3 regions of the Rhodoferax sp. GW822-FHT02A01 genome follow, and region 3 is predicted to be linked to each of the others. Evidence: predicted binding sites of a transcription regulator. Region 3 holds the regulator's gene; each other region holds the start of a gene.

The links. Region 3 encodes sigma-54, which starts transcription at its own class of promoters, with help from an activator protein. Its sites were predicted from a motif close to TGGCANGNAANCTGCTTT; they were not measured.
Region 1: a site for sigma-54 is predicted at 4,526-4,543, ahead of nifE (nitrogenase iron-molybdenum cofactor biosynthesis protein NifE). Genes of this name have one in related genera too.
Region 2: a site for sigma-54 is predicted at 2,175-2,192, ahead of AAGF34_RS00970 (PEP-CTERM sorting domain-containing protein). Genes of this name have one in related genera too.

The regions. Positions count from the first base shown of each region.
Region 1 is NZ_CP152376.1:687,450-694,010, reverse strand. Features, by position in the region: gene nifK (nitrogenase molybdenum-iron protein subunit beta) at 1-1,416, shown strand, start outside; gene AAGF34_RS03285 (2Fe-2S iron-sulfur cluster-binding protein) at 1,611-1,958, shown strand; gene AAGF34_RS03280 (hypothetical protein) at 1,987-2,304, shown strand; gene AAGF34_RS03275 (hypothetical protein) at 2,308-2,559, shown strand; gene AAGF34_RS03270 (hypothetical protein) at 2,585-2,929, shown strand; gene AAGF34_RS03265 (ferritin family protein) at 2,942-3,421, shown strand; gene AAGF34_RS03260 (hypothetical protein) at 3,443-3,661, opposite strand; gene AAGF34_RS03255 (hypothetical protein) at 3,783-4,007, opposite strand; gene AAGF34_RS03250 (hypothetical protein) at 4,040-4,270, opposite strand; gene nifE (nitrogenase iron-molybdenum cofactor biosynthesis protein NifE) at 4,576-6,066, shown strand; gene nifN (nitrogenase iron-molybdenum cofactor biosynthesis protein NifN) at 6,091-6,561, shown strand, end outside.
Region 2 is NZ_CP152376.1:222,978-229,538, forward strand. Features, by position in the region: gene AAGF34_RS00955 (XrtA/PEP-CTERM system exopolysaccharide export protein) at 1-431, opposite strand, end outside; gene AAGF34_RS00960 (low molecular weight protein-tyrosine-phosphatase) at 611-1,075, shown strand; gene AAGF34_RS00965 (NAD-dependent epimerase) at 1,063-2,037, opposite strand; gene AAGF34_RS00970 (PEP-CTERM sorting domain-containing protein) at 2,241-2,975, shown strand; gene AAGF34_RS00975 (FAD-binding protein) at 3,099-4,661, shown strand; gene prsT (XrtA/PEP-CTERM system TPR-repeat protein PrsT) at 4,775-6,561, shown strand, end outside.
Region 3 is NZ_CP152376.1:582,772-589,332, forward strand. Features, by position in the region: gene AAGF34_RS02695 (class I SAM-dependent RNA methyltransferase) at 1-1,193, opposite strand, end outside; gene rpoN (RNA polymerase factor sigma-54) at 1,190-2,785, opposite strand; gene lptB (LPS export ABC transporter ATP-binding protein) at 2,785-3,540, opposite strand; gene lptA (lipopolysaccharide transport periplasmic protein LptA) at 3,537-4,157, opposite strand; gene AAGF34_RS02715 (exopolyphosphatase) at 4,266-5,195, opposite strand; gene AAGF34_RS02720 (thiol:disulfide interchange protein DsbA/DsbL) at 5,292-5,945, opposite strand; gene AAGF34_RS02725 (SPOR domain-containing protein) at 6,017-6,561, opposite strand, start outside.

The DNA of each region.
Region 1 (6,561 bases), 100 kb from region 3:
ACCGAGGACTACAAGCAAAAAAACTTTGCCCGTGATTCCCTCACTGTGAACCCGGCCAAGGCCTGCCAGCCGCTGGGCGCCGTGTACGTGGCCAACGGCTTTGCCAAGACCCTGAGTTTTGTGCACGGCAGCCAGGGCTGCGTGGCCTATTACCGCTCGCACTTCTCGCGCCATTTCAAGGAACCCACCTCCTGCGTGTCATCGTCCATGACGGAAGATGCAGCCGTGTTCGGTGGCCTCAACAACATGGTCGACGGCCTGGCCAACGCCTACAGCCTGTACAAGCCCGACATGATTGCCGTCTCCACCACCTGCATGGCCGAAGTCATTGGCGACGACGTGGACGCCTTCATCAAGACCAGCAAGCAAAAGGGCAGCATTCCCGAAGAGTTCGACGTGCCCTTTGCCCACACCCCCGCTTTTGTGGGCAGCCACATCACCGGTTACGACAATGCGCTTCTGGGTGTGCTGCGCCACTTCTGGGACGGCAAGGCCAAGACCACCGAACCGCTGGTGCGCGTGCCCGATGACAGCATCAACTTCATTGGTGGCTTTGACGGCTTCGTCGTCGGCAACATGAAGGAAATCCGCCGCATATTCGATCTGTTTGGGGTCAAGGTCAACATCATCTGCGACCCGTCCGGCAACTGGAACACACCGACCGATGGCGAGTTCCGCATGTACGCCGGTGGCACGACCAAGGAAGAAGTGATTGCCGCCCTGCACGCCAAGGCAACCATCGTGTTCCAGGAATACTGCTGCGAAAAGACCAGCAAGTTCATCGCCGAGCACGGCCAGGAAGTCGTGGTGCTCAACGCCCCCATGGGTGTGGCTGGCACCGATAAGTTCCTCATGGAAATCTCGCGCCTGACCGGCAAGCCCATTCCGGCCCAGCTGGAAAAGGAACGCGGCGAACTGGTGGACGCCATGGCAGACAGCCAGGCCCACTTGCACGGCAAGCGCTATGCCCTGTATGGCGACCCCGACCAGATGCTGGGTTATGCAGCCTTCCTGATGGAGCTCGGTGCAGAACCGTCCCATGTGCTGTCCACCAATGGCACCGAAACCTGGGCAGACAAGATGCAGGCGCTGTTTGACTCCTCGCCCTACGGTGCGGGCTGCAAGGCCTACCCCAAGCGCGACCTGTGGCATCTGCGTTCCCTGCTGTTCACTGAGCCGGTGGACTTCATGATCGGCAACACCTACGGCAAGTTCCTGGAACGTGACACCAAGACACCGCTGGTGCGCATGGTGTTCCCGATCTTCGATCGCCACCACTACCACCGCTACGCCACCTGGGGCTATGACGGCGCGATGCGCGTTCTGGTGATGTTGCTCGACGAGTTCTTTGAAGCACTCGATGGCAACACCATGGAAATCGCAAAGACCGACTACTCCTACGACATCATTCGCTGAGGCACTGCATCCGCCTACTGCGCGGGCCGATCTTGCGTTTGCAGTCCTCGCCGTACGGGTGTACGGCTGTGGGCTTCAACGCAACCTCGACCCGCTCGCTACGGCGGCTGCAGCACCTCAGTCAACTCGCTGCGGCTCGCTTCGCTTCGCCACGGCTTGTTGACTGATAACTGCTTTGAACTATCGAGAAACATATGGCCAACGTAACTTTCAGCTCGCCGCGCCTGAAGAAAGATGTCACGGTCTATGCCGTGGCAGGTGACACCAAGACCTTGCTGGCTACGGCCAAGGCCCACAATATTCCGTTGGACTCGGAGTGCGAGAACGGCGAATGCGGTTCCTGCCAGGTGCGGGTTTCCGTGCTGTCGGGCAACACGCCTATCGGTGTGGCGCTGACGGAAAAAGAGAAGACAGTTCTGAAGCTGGCCGGCAAGATCACGGCGCAGCAAATCAGTGACGCCGAAACCAAGGACTTGCCGCCACCCTGGCGCCTGGCTTGCCAGATGGTGGTGCGTGATGAAGACATCGTCGTGAATTTCTGAGAGCGCATTGCGCAACGGAGGCTTTTCCATGGGCACTACCTTTATCAGGACGACATCGGACGGACGCAAGGTGGAAGTCATAGACGGCTGGATCTGCCTGAACGGTGTGCGCGAAGCCGACAGCCTGATCCCCATGGAGGAGCACCCCAACCGCCAGGCCATTGCCCGGGCCGTACCGGGTGCCACGCATGCAGGCGGGCGTTTGCCCTTTACCTTGGCTGAAGCGGCCGCGGTGCAGGGGGCCTTGTCCGAAGCGCAGCGCCAGTTTGATGCCAGCCCGGCGGGCATCACCCAGAGACTGCGCCACGCGGTCTGGGCCAAGGCCCATGCGGATGGCGTGGAGTAGGCCGTGATCTACGTCATAGAGCTTCCCGCCAAGGGCTATCCACAGGCCTGGTTCGCCTATGACAAGCAGGACTTTGCCAACAAGATGCAAACCCTGGGCAGCCCGGAGCGTGAGCGCTATGTGTACTGGGACGAGGCCGAGGCCATCGCAGCTTTTGAAGGACGGGACCCGCTCATTGCCGACAAGTCCATGTGGCGCGCGCGCCATGCGCTACATGAGCAACTGGTGGCTCTCGATGTGCTGACGGACGATTGAGCCGGGGGCTGACATGCTGACGCGCATGCAATACGACATCCTCAAGGGCAGCGCCCACAGCATGGCGGTGTTGCTGACCCATATGCAGAGCGAAGTGGAGCTGTTTGCCAGTCCCAACACGCTGGAGCGGGTGGAGAGTTATCTGCTGGTGATGGCCCAGACGCTGGCGCATCTGCCCCAACCCTTGCGGGATCGCCTGGTGCAGGTGGACTGGCACGGCTGGGCCTGCCTGCAGAAGTTGCTGGAAGAGGACGGCCAGCCGCGCCGTGCGGAGGTCTGGTATGGCATCCAGTCGCTGGTGCCGGCCACGCTGGAGCTGATTGCCAAGTTGCGCAAGCAGGAACCGGTGTGGTTTGAGATCGGGTTTTGAACAAGGAACACCATGAACAGCGTTGAAGAATTTCTGGCCCACACCATCCAGCTGGAGAGCGAGGCTGCATTGCGTTTCGGTCAACTGGCCGATGCCATGATGACCGCCGGCAACCGGGATGTCGGCAAGCTGTTCCGGCGTCTGGCGGACTACTCCCTGCTGCATCTGGGCGATGCGCGTGCGCGTTCGGGCTATCGCGATCTGCCGGTGCTGCAGAGCAGTGACTTCCGCTGGCCCGATATCGAGAGCCCGGAAGCCGCAGCTATCTGGGCGGCGGACCCGTTCATCGGCATCGAGCAGGCGCTGCAGGTGGCGCTGGACGCCGAAACGGCTGGCCTCAACTTCTACAGCAGCGTGCTGGAGGCCACACAGGACCCGGAGATCCGCGTATTAGCCAAGGAATTTGTGGATGAGGAGGCCGAGCACGTGGCTGAACTCAAGCGCTGGATTCAGTTGCATCTGGCGGGTGCCAGACTACCCACGCAGGATTGAAGTGAGGGCGGGAGAGCCCGCCTAGGAGTCCTTCTTCTTCACGTTGGCGAAGATGTCCAGCATGTCTTCGGTTTCGGGAGTCAGCGGCTGCTTGGTGGTGTCTGGGAAACCGCCTATCAGGCTGTCCTGGAAGGCTACCGAGTCTTCCCATTCGGCCCAGTCCGACTCCTGTACTTCGCCAACGGGAATCGGCTCCAGAGGATCAATGATCTTCTTGGGAGCTTTGCGAAAAAAGTCCATACACCACCTCCGATCCAGCGTTTTTGGAGTGTCGCCACTCTTTTAGTCTGGAGCGATGATAGCGTGCATGCCCAAAGTGTTGAAACGCCTGTCCGGCAGGCCCTGGCAGTATGTGGTCTTGTCAGTCTCCTTGGGCCTTGAATAAGGGGGCTGGGGCGGTGAGCACGGATTCCTCGAAATCCTGCACAAATACCGAGTCCCGCCAATGCTGCCAGCCTTCTTCACCTTCAAATTCGATGACCTCACACTCCGGGTTTGGTGATGGTGCCTCTTCATTCTGAATACTCAGGTTCAGCACCCGAAGGTGTGTTTCCGGCTTCAGAGGTTTGTCGATCGAATGGTTCATAGGGCTCACCGTTGAATCAGTCCGGTCCCTGGTCAGGTATTGGCTTGCGGACCCGGAGCCTGCATCGCTGATTCAAACTCGGCCCAGGCGGACTCGCTGTTGAGTTCTTCCGCGACCGGTGCCGGAATGGCTCGTATGAATTTGCGGCGTTCGGCCCATAACGGCTCAGGGTTCGCGACTTGGGGGGGCGTGACGGGCGCAGCGGCAACGCCTGCTCGCGGGGTGGCCTTCCCGTTTGCAAAAAATGGCCAGCGTCCTGTCATGTTTCGACTCCCTGGGTTACTGACGGCCAATGTTCCGATGTGGAGTGAATGGGATATTTTCCCATTTATCACAAGGATATACGCATTTGCGAAGGTCTGCATTCGACCAAAGTACTAAAAGCACGGATTTCGTTGATGCAGTGCAATATTGCGCAGTCGGACCCGCTGTTCAGCGGCTTGTGTCGCATTGCCTTCAAACCCGCCAAAGAGCAGGTCTCTGCGCCCACAAAACCACCAATAAAAGCCGATTTTGGCTGGCACCCAAATTGCGATGGATGGATCAACCACCCTGCAAGGAGTTGTCCATGTCCGTATCGCTCAAAGCCAAGATTGCCGAAGTGTTCGAAGAACCGGGCTGCGACAAGAACCAGGGCAAGAGCGAGAAAGAACGCAAGAAGGGCTGCACCAAGCAGCTCAACCCCGGCGCAGCGGCTGGCGGCTGCGCCTTTGATGGCGCCAAGATCGCATTGCAACCGATTGCCGATGTGGCGCACCTGGTCCACGGCCCGATTGCCTGCGAAGGCAACTCCTGGGACAACCGGCACAGCGCGTCCTCGCACTCGCAGATCTACCGCTCCGGCTTTACCACCGACATCAACGAGTTGGATGTGATTTATGGTGGCGAGAAGCGCCTGTTCAAGTCCATCCGCGAGATCCTGGAAAAGTACGACCCACCCGCCATCTTTGTCTACCAGACCTGCGTCACCGCCTTGGTGGGGGATGACATTGAGGCGGTGTGCCAGCGTGCCAGCGAAAAGTTCGGCAAGCCGGTCATCCCGGTCAACGCGCCGGGCTTCGCCGGCCCCAAGAACCTGGGCAACAAGCTGGGCGCAGAGGCGCTGCTGGACTATGTGATCGGCACGGTGGAGCCGGAGTTCACCACGCCTTATGACATCAACATCATTGGCGAATACAACCTGGTGGGCGAGCTGTGGCAGGTCAAGCCCTTGCTGGACGCGCTGGGCATACGGGTGCTGTCCTGCATCTCGGGTGATGGCCGCTACAACGAAGTGGCCAGCGCCCACCGCGCCAAGGTCAACATGATGGTGTGCTCCAAGTCCATGATCAATATCGCCACCAAGATGGAGCAGCGCTGGGGCATTCCGTATTTCGAGGGCTCGTTCTACGGCATTGGCGACATGAGCGATACGCTGCGTCAGATTGCCAAACTGCTGGTGCAGCAGGGTGCGCCGGACGATTTGCTGGAGCGTACCGAGCGCCTGATCGAGGTGGAAGAGGCGCGCGCCTGGAAGCGCATTGCGCACTACAAACAACGCCTGGCGGGCAAGCGCGTGCTGCTGATCACCGGTGGGGTGAAGTCCTGGTCGGTGGTGGCGGCGCTGCAAGAGGGCGGCATGGAGATCGTCGGCACCAGCATCAAGAAGAGCACCAAGGAAGACAAGGAAAAGATCAAGGAGATCATGGGCGACGACGCCCACATGATCGACGACATGACCCCGCGCGAGATGTACGCCATGCTGCGCGATGCACGTGCCGACATCATGCTCTCGGGTGGACGCTCGCAGTTCGTGGCGCTCAAGGCGCGCATGCCCTGGCTGGACATCAACCAGGAGCGCTACTACCCCTATGGCGGCTACGAAGGCATGGTGGAGCTGGTCAAGCAGATCGACCGCGCCCTGTTCAACCCGGTGTGGCAGCAAGTGCGCATTGCCGCGCCCTGGGGTGACGATGGTGAGACGCTGGGTGCGGTGCAACCGGCAGCCAAACCGCTGGATTTCCTGGCGACAGCTGCAGCCAGATCGCTGGGGCTGGAGCCCGAAGAAGTGCCCGTCTGACCCAACCCACACAAGGCACACACCATGGCAAACGTCGTTGAATCCAAGAAAGCCTGCGCCGTCAACCCGCTCAAGATGAGCCAGCCGCTGGGCGCCAGCTTTGCCTTCATGGGGCTGGACGCCTGCATGCCGGTCATGCACGGCTCGCAGGGCTGTACCTCCTTTGGCCTAGTGCTGCTGGTGCGCCACTTCAAGGAAGCCATTCCGCTGCAGACCACGGCCATGAACGAGGTCACCTCCATCCTGGGGGGCTACGACAACATCGAGGCGGCGCTGGTCAACATCTACAAGCGCGCGGCACCCAAGGTCATCGCCATCTGCTCCACGGGCCTCACCGAAACCAAGGGCGACGATGTGGACGGCTACATCGTCACCGTGCGCAAGCGCAAGCCCGAGCTGGCCGATACCGAAATCATCTACGTCTCCACGCCCGACTACGTGGGCGGCTTTGAGGACGGCTACCAGCACGCTGTCACCGCCATCGTGAAGACCCTG
Region 2 (6,561 bases), 360 kb from region 3:
GCATTGCCGTCTGCAAAATCGGTCAAACCACCCACAGCAATCATGACATCCAGCACTGTCATCTTTTGCTTGTAAGGAAGGGCCTGTGGCTTGGCGGCCTCGCCAATGACGCGAATCTGTTCACTGTACGGACCGACGAAACTGGTGACGATGACGGTGACAACAGGGTCCCGCACGAATTTACCCAATTCGGTTTCGACTTCACGCGCAATTTCAATGGAGGTCTTGCCTTGAGCAACCAATTCGTCAACCAGTGGGGTGGACACTTTGCCATCAGGACGCACAGGCACGGAAAGCGAGAGCTCCGGATTGCGCCACACAATAATATTAAGAGTATCGCCCGGACCTACGAGGTAGTTGTAGTCCTGCGAAGAGGCTGTAACTGGTGCCTCGTTAAGGCTGACGCTATTGCTGGCACACGCAGTAACCAAGCCTGTGAAAAGTACCAGCGCTACCCAGCGAAAACAAGTGACCAGTGTGGCGTTTAGAAATTTCAAGGCGACCTCCCCTAAAGGCAAAAAGACTGCATGTACGTGCAGTTGTGGAATATAGCGCATTTACCGGAAGTGCAAGATGGGTTAGTTTGAGCGAGCAACTAAAATCCCGGCCAATGACAAAACTATTGTTCGTTTGCACGGCCAACATATGCAGATCCCCAATGGCACTCGTCGTTGCGCAGAAGATGGCACGTGATCTGGGCGTTGGCAGAAAGTTGCAAATCGATTCGGCCGGCACCCACGCACCCTCGCCCGCGCAGCGCACCGACCCGCGCGCCATTGCGGCGCTGGAGCGCCGCGGCTACAGCGCCAAACGCCAGCGCTCCAGCCGCATTGCGAGCAGTCACTTCACCGATGCCGATCTGGTGCTGGCCATGGACAACCAGAACATGGCAGCCCTCCAGAAAATCTGCCCGGCCGAGCACGCGCACAAGCTACGGTTGCTTTTGAGCTTTGCCTCCGAATGCGATCGAACCGAAGTACCCGACCCCTATCACAGCAATGCACAGGCCTTTGATCTGGTGCTTGACCTCTGCGAGGCAGCTATCGGCGCATTGCTGCGGCACTACACTTTGTAATAGCTGCGATACCAATCCACAAAGCTTCGCACACCTTTGTCGATCGGGGTCGCGGGAGCAAAGCCCACCCAGTCATTCAACGCCTGGGTATCGGCATATGTAGCCGGAACATCGCCATCCTGCATGGGCAGCAATTCCTTGTTGGCCTGCAAGCCGAGAGCCGACTCTAGGCATGCAATAAAGTCCAGCAGCGGCACTGGTTGGTGGTTGCCAATATTGAAGACGCGATAGGGAGCCGTGCTTTCCGAAGACGTTGCCACCTTGTCCAATACCCGGACAACCCCTTCAACAATGTCATCTATGTACGTGAAATCGCGCCGCATGTCTCCGTAATTGAAGACTTTGATAGGGTCGCCGGCCAAAATGGCCTTGGTAAACAGGATGGATGCCATATCCGGCCTGCTCCAGGGTCCATATACGGTGAAAAACCGCAACCCCGTCGTCGGCACTCCAAACAGATGGCTATAGGTATGGGCCATCAACTCGTTGGCCTTCTTGGTGGCGGCGTACAAACTGACCGGATGGTCCACATTGTCCGCTTCCGAGAACGGCATCTTGGTATTGCCGCCATACACACTGGAGCTGGAAGCGTACACAAGGTGTTCGATGGCGTTGTTGCGACAGGCCTCCAGCACATTCACAAACCCCACGAGGTTGCTGTCTACGTAGGCATGGGGGTTTTGCAACGAATAGCGTACTCCGGCCTGCCCGCCAAGATGCACGACGCGTTCGAACTTTTCCTTCGCGAAAAGCCCCGCGATTTCTTCCCTGTCGGCGAGGTCCATCTTCATGAAGCGAAAACCCGGGTGTCGGTCCAGCAGCGCCAGGCGACTCAGTTTCAGGCTTGGGTCATAATAGTCATTGAGGTTGTCTATCCCGACGACAGTGTCGCCCCGGGCAAGAAGACGAAGGGCAGTAGCCGCCCCAATAAAGCCAGCCACGCCAGTTACAAGTATTTTCATGGCGCTATTCTGGCATGTGGTTGGGGAGCCATTGACCCGTTCGGCAACCCAGAAAGATGTCGGTATTGTTTACACGCCATCCTCAAAGAAGTCGGCTAAACGTCGTAAGCCATTGATTTTAAAAGAACTAAAAAACTTGGCACACCCTTTGCTTTATTGATTGCGCAACAAGTTTTTTTGCAACTCATTTAAAGGGGATCAACATGATCAAGGTAAAACGTTCACTCTTCGCTGCCGCTGCGCTAGGCCTGGCCTTGATTAGCTCCGGCGCTCAAGCTGCATATTCTTCTTTCTGGTTTGATCCGGATGGCGCGGGTGCTGCAGCTGCTATTAAGGTTGTTGGTAGCACTGGCTTTACGCTTGGTAGCGACCCAGTAACAGTGACAGACATATTCTCTGGGGGCGGCAACTTTACCTTTAGCCAGACTGGGCTCGTAGGCGTCTCTTACAATCACACTTTGGTTGGATGGCTTGACGTTGTGGGATCGGGCGTTGGTACACAAAACGGATCTTTCACCTATACCGCTGGAACCGTAACATTTTTGAATGTTGCACAAACAGCCACGCTGGCTACCTATGCCATCACGGGTGGCGGTGGTCTGCTTGCCGATTTGACTCCTAAGGCGCTTACCTCGATTGTTGTGGACGCAAATCAGTCAACCATTACCTCGGGTTATTTTTTCCAGGATGTTGGCGGTGTGAAAGGTGCTGACTTTTCCTCCTTCGAGACTGGAAAGCCTGTATTTGCACTTTCCCATACCGACTTCTCAAGTCCTACTGTGACCCCCATTATTGATGGTCAGGTTATCGGCGCCACCATAACTGGCAACAGTGCAGGTCAGTTCTACTTGGAAATCCCTGAGCCAGAAAGCCTGGCCCTGATGGGTCTGGGTCTGGTGGCTCTGGTTGCATCGCGTCGCCGCAAAGCAGCCAAGTAATTCAAGAAGCAATTCTTTGAATCAAAAAGGGGCCTTCGGGCCCCTTTTTTGTATTTGGAAATAATAGGTGAGATATCAGCGGTCTCACTACAATGATTCCTTCCAATACCAGGGTGACAGAATATGAATTCATCGCATTCCACGGGCGCCATTCAAACCACCAATGTAACCGGACGGGATTTTCCGGCAGGTGCAATTCATAGACCCACTACTACCCAGGAAGTCATTGCTCTGGTCAATCAGTCCCGTGTTGCGAAACGTGCCTTGTACCCGGTGTCGACTGGCTTCAATTGGGGTTACGGATCTCGCGCTCCTGCAAAGGCGGACTGTGATCTGGTCGACCTGAGTGGAATGAACCGCATATTGAATGCCGATGAAATTTCCCTATCCAATCCTGTTGCCGTTCTGGAGCCGGGCGTCACACAGGGGCAGCTTTATGATTTCCTGCAAAAGCATTGCCCGGAATTGACCTTCAATGTCTCCGGCTCCGCACGCGACACAAGCATTCTGGGCAATGCGCTAGACCGCGGTGTAGGTTATTTCGGACCACGCAAGGAAGACGTATTTGGCCTGGAAGTGGTTTGTGGTTCCGGCAAGTTGTTGAAGACCGGTTTTCGGCGCCTCGGTGAAGATTCACCTCTGGCCCACAGCCACCCCTTCGGCCTGGGCCCCATGCTCGACGGTTTGTTCTTTCAGGGCAATTACGGCATTGTCACCAGTGCCTGCTTCCGGCTGACTCCCCGCCGTCCCAAAGAGGTCGCTGTTTCCTTGGCACTTTATGACAGTGCGCGACTGGGTGAATTCATTGATGAGTTGGCACACCTCAAGCGCGAGGGTCTGTTGGTTTCTGTAACCCATATAGCCAATCGCGCGCGCACGCACTCATCCATGATGTACGGCATGTGTACTTATCTGGAGAAGGAATGCCACCTTCCTCCGGCCGAGGCCTACGCAGCGGCAGAGAAGGCCATCAGTCTGGTGGCTCCCAATGAATGGGCCAGCCTGGGCGCGGTCACAGGCAACAAGGGCCAGGTCACTGCAGCACTTCGTGAAATCAAGTCCCGCATGGGCAAACTTGCCCGGGTCACCGTAGTCAGCAACGGCTTACTGGATCTGGGGTATGCAGTGATGAATACCTTGCGCTTCATTCCACAGGCGCGTGCGTTGGCAGCGTCCATCTCCGCGCTGCGACCGTTGCACAACCTCTCGGTGGGCGTACCAACCAATGTGGCGATTGACAACCTCTTGTGGAAGTACGGCCACAGCGACTGGGGCACCGAAAAGCTGGACGAAACCAATTGCGGCCTGATGTTCATATCACCGGCCCTCCCCTCCAATGGAAAGGTAGTTGCCAAACTGTTGACCGGTATGAATGCCGTTGCTGCCAAATTCGGTCACGTGCTGTATATGACCGTGAACATCGAAACATCCATGTCACTTGTGGCGGTTATCAATATCCTATTTGACCGTAGCAAACCTGAGTCGGTGAAGGTAGCACATGAGTGCGCCGATGCCTTGTTGCTGCACATCCATGAACAAAAGCTCTCGGTGTATCGCGCACGATCGGACGCCATGCCGGATATCGTCTCCCGTGACCCCGCCTATTGGGAGATCGTCAGAGGACTGAAAAGCGAGCTGGACCCGGACAACATCATTGCTCCAGGCCGGTACAACTTGGCAGATTAAGCGTTAGCCTGCAGACTCAGGGCGCCCTCAAGCGTCCTGCACGGATCTGCAATTGTGCCCCGGAACCTTCCCCATCACCCCCCCAATTTTCTCGACGTCTGTCCAAACACACCATGCCCCATACAACAGCACAGCTCAGCGAACGCATGCTTCGCCATATTGCGCTTGCCCTGCTTTGCTCATTGAACCTGTTGACACCACATGCTGCGCTTGCAACCGATGCAAAGGCCTCAAAGTACTATGAGGATGCCTTGGTTCGATATGAGAAGAAAGATCTGGAAGGTGCCATCATCCAGCTCAAGAATGCGCTGCAGATCGACAAGAACATGCTGCCGGTCCAGATGCTATTGGGCAAGGCGCTGCTGCAGAGTGGAGACGTAGTGGCCGCAGAAGTCGCCTTCAATGAGGCATTGCGTCTGGGCGTCAACCGCGCCGAAGTGGTCATCCCCTTGGGACAGGCCTATATGGCACAGGGCAAGCTGGTTCCATTGCTGCAACAGCAGCAGTTCAATCCTGCAGGCCTGCCACCTGCTGTGCAGATCCAGGTATTGTTGCTGCGTGCCGCCGCCAACTCGGATCTGGGTGATACGCGCAACGCCCTTAAGAACATTGAAGAAGCACGAGCGATAGATCCAAAATCAGCCTCATCCTGGTTGGCGGAAGTGCCCATTCGCATTCGCGCGCTGCAATTCAAGGAGGCTGCTGCAGCCGCTGACCGGGGAATGGCATTGGCTCCGGACTCTGCTGAAGCCTGGTACCAGAAGGGCTCCGTACAGCACAGTACAGGAGACTTGACTGGTGCAGTTGCTTCCTACAGCAAGGCACTGTCCATCGACGCTGATCGGGTGGATGTGCGGGTTGCAAGGGTCGGAATTTACGTGGACCTGGGACAGAAGAAAGAAGCCACAAGCGAAGTGACGCAGTTGGTGGGGCTCCTGCCTGGCGAGCCCCGTGTTGCCTACTTGCAGGCATTGCTGGCAGAGCAGGACAACCGGCCTGTGGACGCACGAACTGCGTTGAAGGAAGTGGTCAACCTGATTGACCCGGTTCCACCTGACTATCTGCGCTACCGCCCGCAGTTGCTGATGCTCAACGGACTGGCGCACTATGGTCTGAACGAAAGAGAAAAGGCCAAACAGTATCTGGAAGCATTTCAAAAAGTCCAGGGCAACAGCGCAGCGACCAAGATCTTGGCGCAGATCTATTTGTCCGAGCCCAATATCGATCGTGCCATTGAGGTGTTGGAAACCTATTTGAAGGCGCAACCCACCGACAGCCAAGCCATGACCATGCTGGGTTCTGCGTTGATGGTGAAGGGACAAAACGCGCGCGCCACTACGCTCATGAAAAAGGCTTTGCAGACGCAAGACGCACCGGGACTGCGCACGGTGCTGGGCATGAGTCTGATCCGCAGTGGCCAATCCGGCAGTGGCATCAGTGAACTTGAATCAGCCTACAAGAAGAACCCCAAACAAACCGGAGCGGCTACCGCATTGCTTAACATGTACTTGAAGGCGGGCCAGACCGCCAAAGCGATTGCCGTTGCCGAAGATCTTGTCAAGCAACAGCCCACCAACGCGGAATTCTTCAATTTGCTGGGCATGGCCCGCGGGCAGTCCAGAAACTATCCGGCTGCCCGTACTGCCTTCGAGCAATCGCTGAAGCTTGTCAGCACCTATATTCCCCCAAGCCTGAATCTGGCACGTCTTGACATTGCGACCAAAGCCTACGATGCGGCTACAAAGCGGCTCAATGACGTTCTGAAAGTGGACCCGCGCAATGCCGAAGCCATGGCAGAGATGGCGATTATTTCGGAACGCACAGGAAAGCTTCCCGAAGCACAACGCTGGCTGGAGAAGGCGGTCGATGTATCGGGGCCCAAGGAACAGCGTTGGAACCT
Region 3 (6,561 bases):
CATTCCAGCGGGCCATTCCACATCGGCACGCGGCGTGACTCTTTCAGGCGCATCTTGCCAGGCAGCTTGAGGTCTGGCGTGAGCATCCAGGCAGTCCAGCCGGAGAAGTTTTTCTTCCAGTGGCTGGCCAATTGGGTGAAGAAGGCCACACCGTCTTCGGTCTCGGCCAGTTCGCGGGCGCCATAGCGGGCCTGCACGCCCTCACCGGCCACACCGCCAATGCCGATGCGCTCGCCGTAGGGTGGGTTCAGCAGCATGACGCCACCGCCTTCGATGGGTGGCATGCGCTGCAGGGCGTCACCACCACGGAACTCGATGACATCGGCCACGCCCGCGCGCTCCGCGTTGCGCTGCGCGAAGTCGACCATGCGGTGCGACACATCGCTGCCGTAGATCAGAGCTTTCTGGCCGGGCTCGGGCTTGACCACGGCGTCAGCCGCTTCCTGCTTCATGGCCTGCCAGACCTTGGGCTGGAAGGGCACAAACTTCTCGAAGGCAAAGCGGCGCAACGAGCCCGCCGCAATATTGCAGGCAATCTGCGCGGCTTCGATGGCAATGGTGCCGCTGCCGCAGCAGGGGTCGTACAAGGGCATCAGGTCGTCGTCACCATCGGCCCAGCCGCTGGCGGCGATCATGGCGGCTGCCAAGGTCTCTTTCAACGGCGCATCGCCCTTGTCCTCGCGCCAGCCCCGCTTGAACAATGGCTCACCGGACGTGTCAATGTAGAGCGAGCAGCTGTCAGTGGTGAGGTGGGCATAGATGCGCACATCGGGCCACTGTGTGTTGACATCAGGACGCACGCCCCCCGAAGTCTCGCGGAAGCGGTCGCAGACGGCATCCTTGACCTTGAGTGCTGCAAAGTTCAGCGACGTCAATGGGCTGTGCTGGGCGGTGACCTCGATCTTGATGGTCTCGCGCGGTGTGAACCAGCGCTCCCACGGCACCGCCATGGCGGCGCGGTACAGGTCCTGCTCGTTGCGGTATTCGGTGTACGACACCAGCACCAGCACACGCTGTGCCAGGCGGCAGTACAGGTTCAGGCGCATGGCGTCCGTGAACGATGTGCGCACGGCCACACCGCCACGCTGCTTGGTGATGCAACCGGGCGGCAGGCCGGTGATGCGCAGGATTTCGGGCGCGAGGTAATCCTCCACACCGGCGGCGCAGGGAAGAAAGAGTTGCAGTTGGTTCATAGCGCCTTGCGCAGGGATGCGGGGGCGATCTTCAGCCCCTCGCGGTATTTGGCCACAGTGCGCCGGGCACATTCAATACCCTGCTCCTTGAGCATCTCGGATATCTGGTTGTCTGACAGCGGCTTCTTGGCACTTTCGGCGCTGATGAACTGCTTGATGAGTGCACGCACCGCGGTGCTGGACGCATTGCCGCCGGACTCAGTGCCCAGGCCGGAGCCGAAGAAGTACTTCAGCTCAAAGGTGCCAAAAGGCGTTGCCATGTACTTGGCGGTGGTCACGCGGCTGATGGTGGACTCGTGCAAGCCCAGTTCGTCGGCGATCTCACGCAGCACCAGCGGGCGCATGGCCAATTCGCCATGGGTGAAGAAGCTCTTCTGCCGCTCCACAATCGCCGTGCTCACGCGCAGGATGGTGTCAAAGCGCTGCTGGATGTTCTTGATGAACCAACGCGCCTCCTGCAGCCGTTGCTGCAGCGCGGCGTGGCTGGCGCTGTCCTTGCCACCGCGGTGGTTGCGCAGCACATTGGCGTAGATGTCATGCACCTTGAGGCGCGGCATCACATCGGGATTGAGCATGACGCGGAACTTGGGTGCAGCCGCCTTGTTGGCGTTGGTCACCGGCACCACCAGCACGTCGGGCACCACGATGTTGCGCTCCACGTCGATAAAGCGCCGCCCCGGCTTGGGTTCCAGCCGCGCAATCTGCGCTATGGCCTCGCGCACCAGGGCATCGCTGCCCACGCCCAATTGCACCAGCCGCTTGATGTCACGGCGCGCCAGCAATTCCATGGGCTGCTGGCAAATGCGCAGGGCCACTTCCAGTTGCTCGCGCTCTTCGTCTTCCAGGTCCGGATTGCGCAGCAGAGCTTTCAATTGCAGACTGAGGCACTCGCTCAAATTGCGGGCACCGACGCCAACCGGCTCCAGGCTTTGCAGCAGTCCCAGGGCTACCGAGAAATGGTGCACCAGGTCGTACAACTGCTCTTCATCCTGCGGGTTCAAGGTGCGGGCCAGGTCCTCGAGCGGCTCTTCCAGATAGCCGTCATCGTTGAGCGACTCGATCAGGAAACGCAGCGCGGCAGCGTCTTCGGCGCTCAGGCGCAAACCCAGTGTCTGCCGATGCAGGAAGGCCTGCAAGCTCTCCTGCGTGCGGGCCAGCTCGGTGGCGTCCTTGTCTTCGTCGCCAGTGAGGTTATTGGTACTGGCCTTGGCCTCGACGCCCCACTCGCCGTCGTCCGGGGTCATTTCGGTGGTGCCGTCGCCTTCCCAGTCGATGCCTTCGTCCCCGCTCAGGGGACTGTTGTCTTCATCACTGCTGGTGGAGGCCACGGTGCTGCTGCCCAGGTCGGGCATGGTGGCGGAAAACTCCACATCCTTGTCGCCTTCACTGACCGGCGTATCCGCCTGTGCGATGCCGAACTCTTCCCGCTCGGCATGGTCCTCACCCAGTTCCAGAAAAGGGTTCTCGTCCAGCATCTGCTCCACTTCCTGGCTCAGTTCGAGCGTGGAGAGCTGCAGAAGACGGATCGACTGCTGCAACTGGGGCGTGAGCGCCAGATGCTGGGAGACGCGTAATGAGAGACCTTGCTTCATTACATCTTGAAGTTTTCACCCAGGTACACGCGGCGTACCTCGGGGTTGTCAACAATTTCCGAAGGCGTGCCTTCGGCCAGCACGCGGCCATCACTGATGATGTAGGCGTGGTCGCAAATGCCCAGGGTCTCGCGCACATTGTGGTCGGTGATGAGCACCCCGATGCCGCGCGCCTTGAGGAAGTTGATGATGCGCTGGATCTCGATCACCGCAATCGGGTCGATGCCGGCAAACGGCTCGTCCAGCAGGATGAAACGCGGCCCGGTAGCCAAAGCGCGGGCAATCTCCACGCGCCGCCGCTCACCGCCCGACAAGGCCAGCGCCGGAGACTCGCGCAAGTGCTCGACCCGCAATTCCTGCAGCAGATTGGTCAGCCGCTTCTCGATCTCCGCGCTGCGCAATGGAGTGCCGTCTTCGTCGCGCTGCAGTTCCAGCACGGCGCGCACGTTGTCTTCCACATTGAGCTTGCGAAAAATCGAGGCTTCCTGCGGCAGGTAGCCCAGCCCCAGACGCGCGCGCCGGTGTATGGGCATGGACTCGATCGAATTGCCGTCGATGGAGATGTCTCCTCCACTGGCCCGTAGCAGTCCCACGATGATGTAAAACGAGGTGGTCTTGCCAGCGCCGTTGGGACCCAGCAGGCCCACCACTTCGCCCGTACGCACGGTCAGAGACACGTCCTTGACCACCTGGCGCTTGCCATAGGACTTTTGCAGATGTTGCGCCGTCAAGTTCCCCGCAGCAAAACCACTCACTTGGCGGCCCCCCCCAGGGTCGCGGATGGTTTGAGCGGCAACGGGGTTGCGGCAGGCGCCGGAGCACTGGCTTCGGGCTTGGGGGTCAGCATGACCCGCACGCGACCGGTTCCCAGGGCGCCTGTCGGTCCCTTGGTGTTGGCGGCACCATCGACCGTAAACAGGTCGGTGAGATTTTCATAAACGATGACACCGCCGGTGATTTCATCGGCCAACGTGGCGCCACGCAGTCGGCGCAACTGCGCCTTGCCGGTGAAGGTCACGGTATCGGCCTTGCCGTCATAGGTGATGGTTTCGCCCTCCCCCTCGATGAACTCGTCCAAGGCTTCGCGCTTCTGCCGGTAGAAGGCCAGCTTGTCTGCGGAACCGGTGGCAACGCCAAATTGATATCCGTCAGGATCCTGGCGCACATCCAGCCGATCTGCGCGGATCACGATGGTTCCCTTGGTCAGCACAACCTTGCCGGTGAATACGCTGACCTGCTTGAGGTCGTCATAGCGCAGCGCGTCGGCCTCGATGTTCATGGGCTTTTTCTGGTCGGCTTTTTCGGCGCGCACGCCACCGGCTGCAAACAGCAGCGTAGCAATCACCAACGAGAAAAGAATGTGTTTTTTCATAAAGGCACGAAACTTGCACACAGTGCGCACGGCCATTGTAGCGAGCGCATGGCATGTTTTATGCCTTGACGAAAATTGAATCGTGTGTGCGGGATTACCCGCAGAAGTTCAACCTACGGTGTTGATGCGGGAAACCAGCTCTTTGACCACCGTGTCGGCCCGCTCATTGGGTACCTGGCAGGTTCCAGCATTTTCATGGCCACCCCCACCGTACACCAGCATCAAGGCACCGATATTGATGCGCGAGGTCCGGTTGGTGATGGATTTGCCCACCGCGCAGACGGTGTTTTGCTTTTGCACGCCCCACATCACATGGATGGACACGTTGGCCTGGGGAAACAGCGCATACACCATGAAGCGGTTCACCGCGTAGATGGTGTCTTCGTGGCGCAGGTCCAACACCACCACGTTGTTGTGGACCGTGGAACACAGCTGCAGCTGGGCTTTGGCCTTCTGGGCATGCTCGAAATACAACTCCACCCGCTCCATCACGTCGGGCAGCTTCAGTATGTCGTCAATGCCATGGGTGCGGCAGTAGTCGATCAGATCCATCATCAGCTGGTAGTTGCTGACCCGGAATTCGCGGAAACGGCCCAGGCCGGTACGCGAATCCATCAGGTAATTCAGCAGCACCCAGCCAGTGGGGTTGAGGATTTCATCAACACTGAACTGCGCGGAGTCACCCTTGTCGACGGCCTCCATCATTTCATTGAAGCGCGCGCCAAACTGGGCGGTGCCACCGTAATGTTCAAACACCACCCGCGCAGCCGATGGCGCATCCGGGTGGATCACATGGTTGGCGGCAACATCGTTGCGCAAGGTCTCTGACGCATGGTGGTCAAACGACAGGTGCACCCCCGGGACGTAGGGGAGATTGGTGGTGATATCGCGGCTGGTGACCTCGATCTTGCCATCCTGCATATCCTTGGGATGGACGAACTTGATGTCATCAATCAGGTTCAGCTCTTTGAGCAAGACGGCGCATACCAGGCCGTCAAAGTCACTTCTTGTAATAAGCCTGAACTTGGAATCCGACATGGCGTATGCCCCGCTGAGTGATTGATATTGCAATCATTCTAGTTCGGGGATACGTCACTTGTCACCCGCGACCGTGGACCCGGCCTCAGGGTTTTCCTATTTGCCGCTGCGCACTGTCGCAGCCAGGGCTTCAACGACCTTGATAGCCTTGTCCATGCCCTTGGCCAGAGAACCGTCCACGTAAAAACGGCCGGCCACACCCAGCGCGGGCACGCCTTCGACCTTGTAGCTGTTCTGCAATTGCGTTCCCTTGCTTGCCTTGGCGGCAACGCTGAAGGAGTTGAATTGTTCGGTGAACTTGGCAACGTCCACACCCTGCTTGCCCACCCACGCCAGAATGGCAGGCGCCTTGGATAAATCCTGCTTTTCCACGTGGATGGCAGCAAAGACCTTGGCATGCAGCTTGTCCACCAGGCCCATGGCGTCCAGGGCGTAGAACAGGCGCTGCTGCGGCACAAAGTCATCGCGGAATGCCACGGGCACGCGGCGAAAGGCCACATCCTTTGGCAGCTGCTTGATCCAGCCTTCCAGCATGGGCTCGAACGCGTTGCAGTGCGGGCAGCTGTACCAGAAGAATTCCACCACTTCTATCTTGCCTGCAGGCGCCTCTACCGGTGCGCGCGGGTCCACCACCAGGTAGTCCGTCCCAGCCTCGGGCTTGGCAGCGTCGGCGTGGGCCGCGGCACTCCACAGGGTGGTTGAAGCCACGGCAGCACCGCCGGCCAGCAGGGAAAAATCACGACGTTTCATATCACTCCAGTCTTGTTCGAATCTATGGTCTGTCCATCAGACAAAGGTTATCTCACCCAGGTAAAGAAGCGTTAACGCTGCACCCGGACCAGGGCGGTATCCAGACCCGCCTTGTCCAGCTTTTCCTTGGTCTTCTCTCCATCTTCCTTCTTATCGAAAGGCCCCACCCGCACGCGGTACACCGTGCGCCCGGACTGCTCACGCTCCGAAATCTTGGTTTCGATGCCGCTGAGCGACAGCTTGGCACGCTGGCTCTCTGCATCTTCTGCCGTGCGGTAGGCGCCCACCTGCACCCAATAAACAAAGGGCTCGGCATCCGCTGCCGCAGTCTTGGCCTTGGCCAATTCACCGATCGGGTCTGCTGAAGCCGCGGCCTTGGCTTCGGGCTTCTTGGCATCTGCGGCCTTGGCATCGCTGGCTTTGGCATCCGGCGCCTTGGCTTCGGGTTTGGTCGGTGCTGCAGGGGCACTGGCGACCGGAGCCGCCGGCGTGACGGGGCCTGAAGCCGCGGGCTGCGGCGGCTTGACTGGGTTCTTGCCATACAAGGGCGCGTTGGGGTCCCAGTCCTTGTTCTTCTTGGCCTCTTCCGCATCCTGGTCGGCACTGCGGGTCTGGC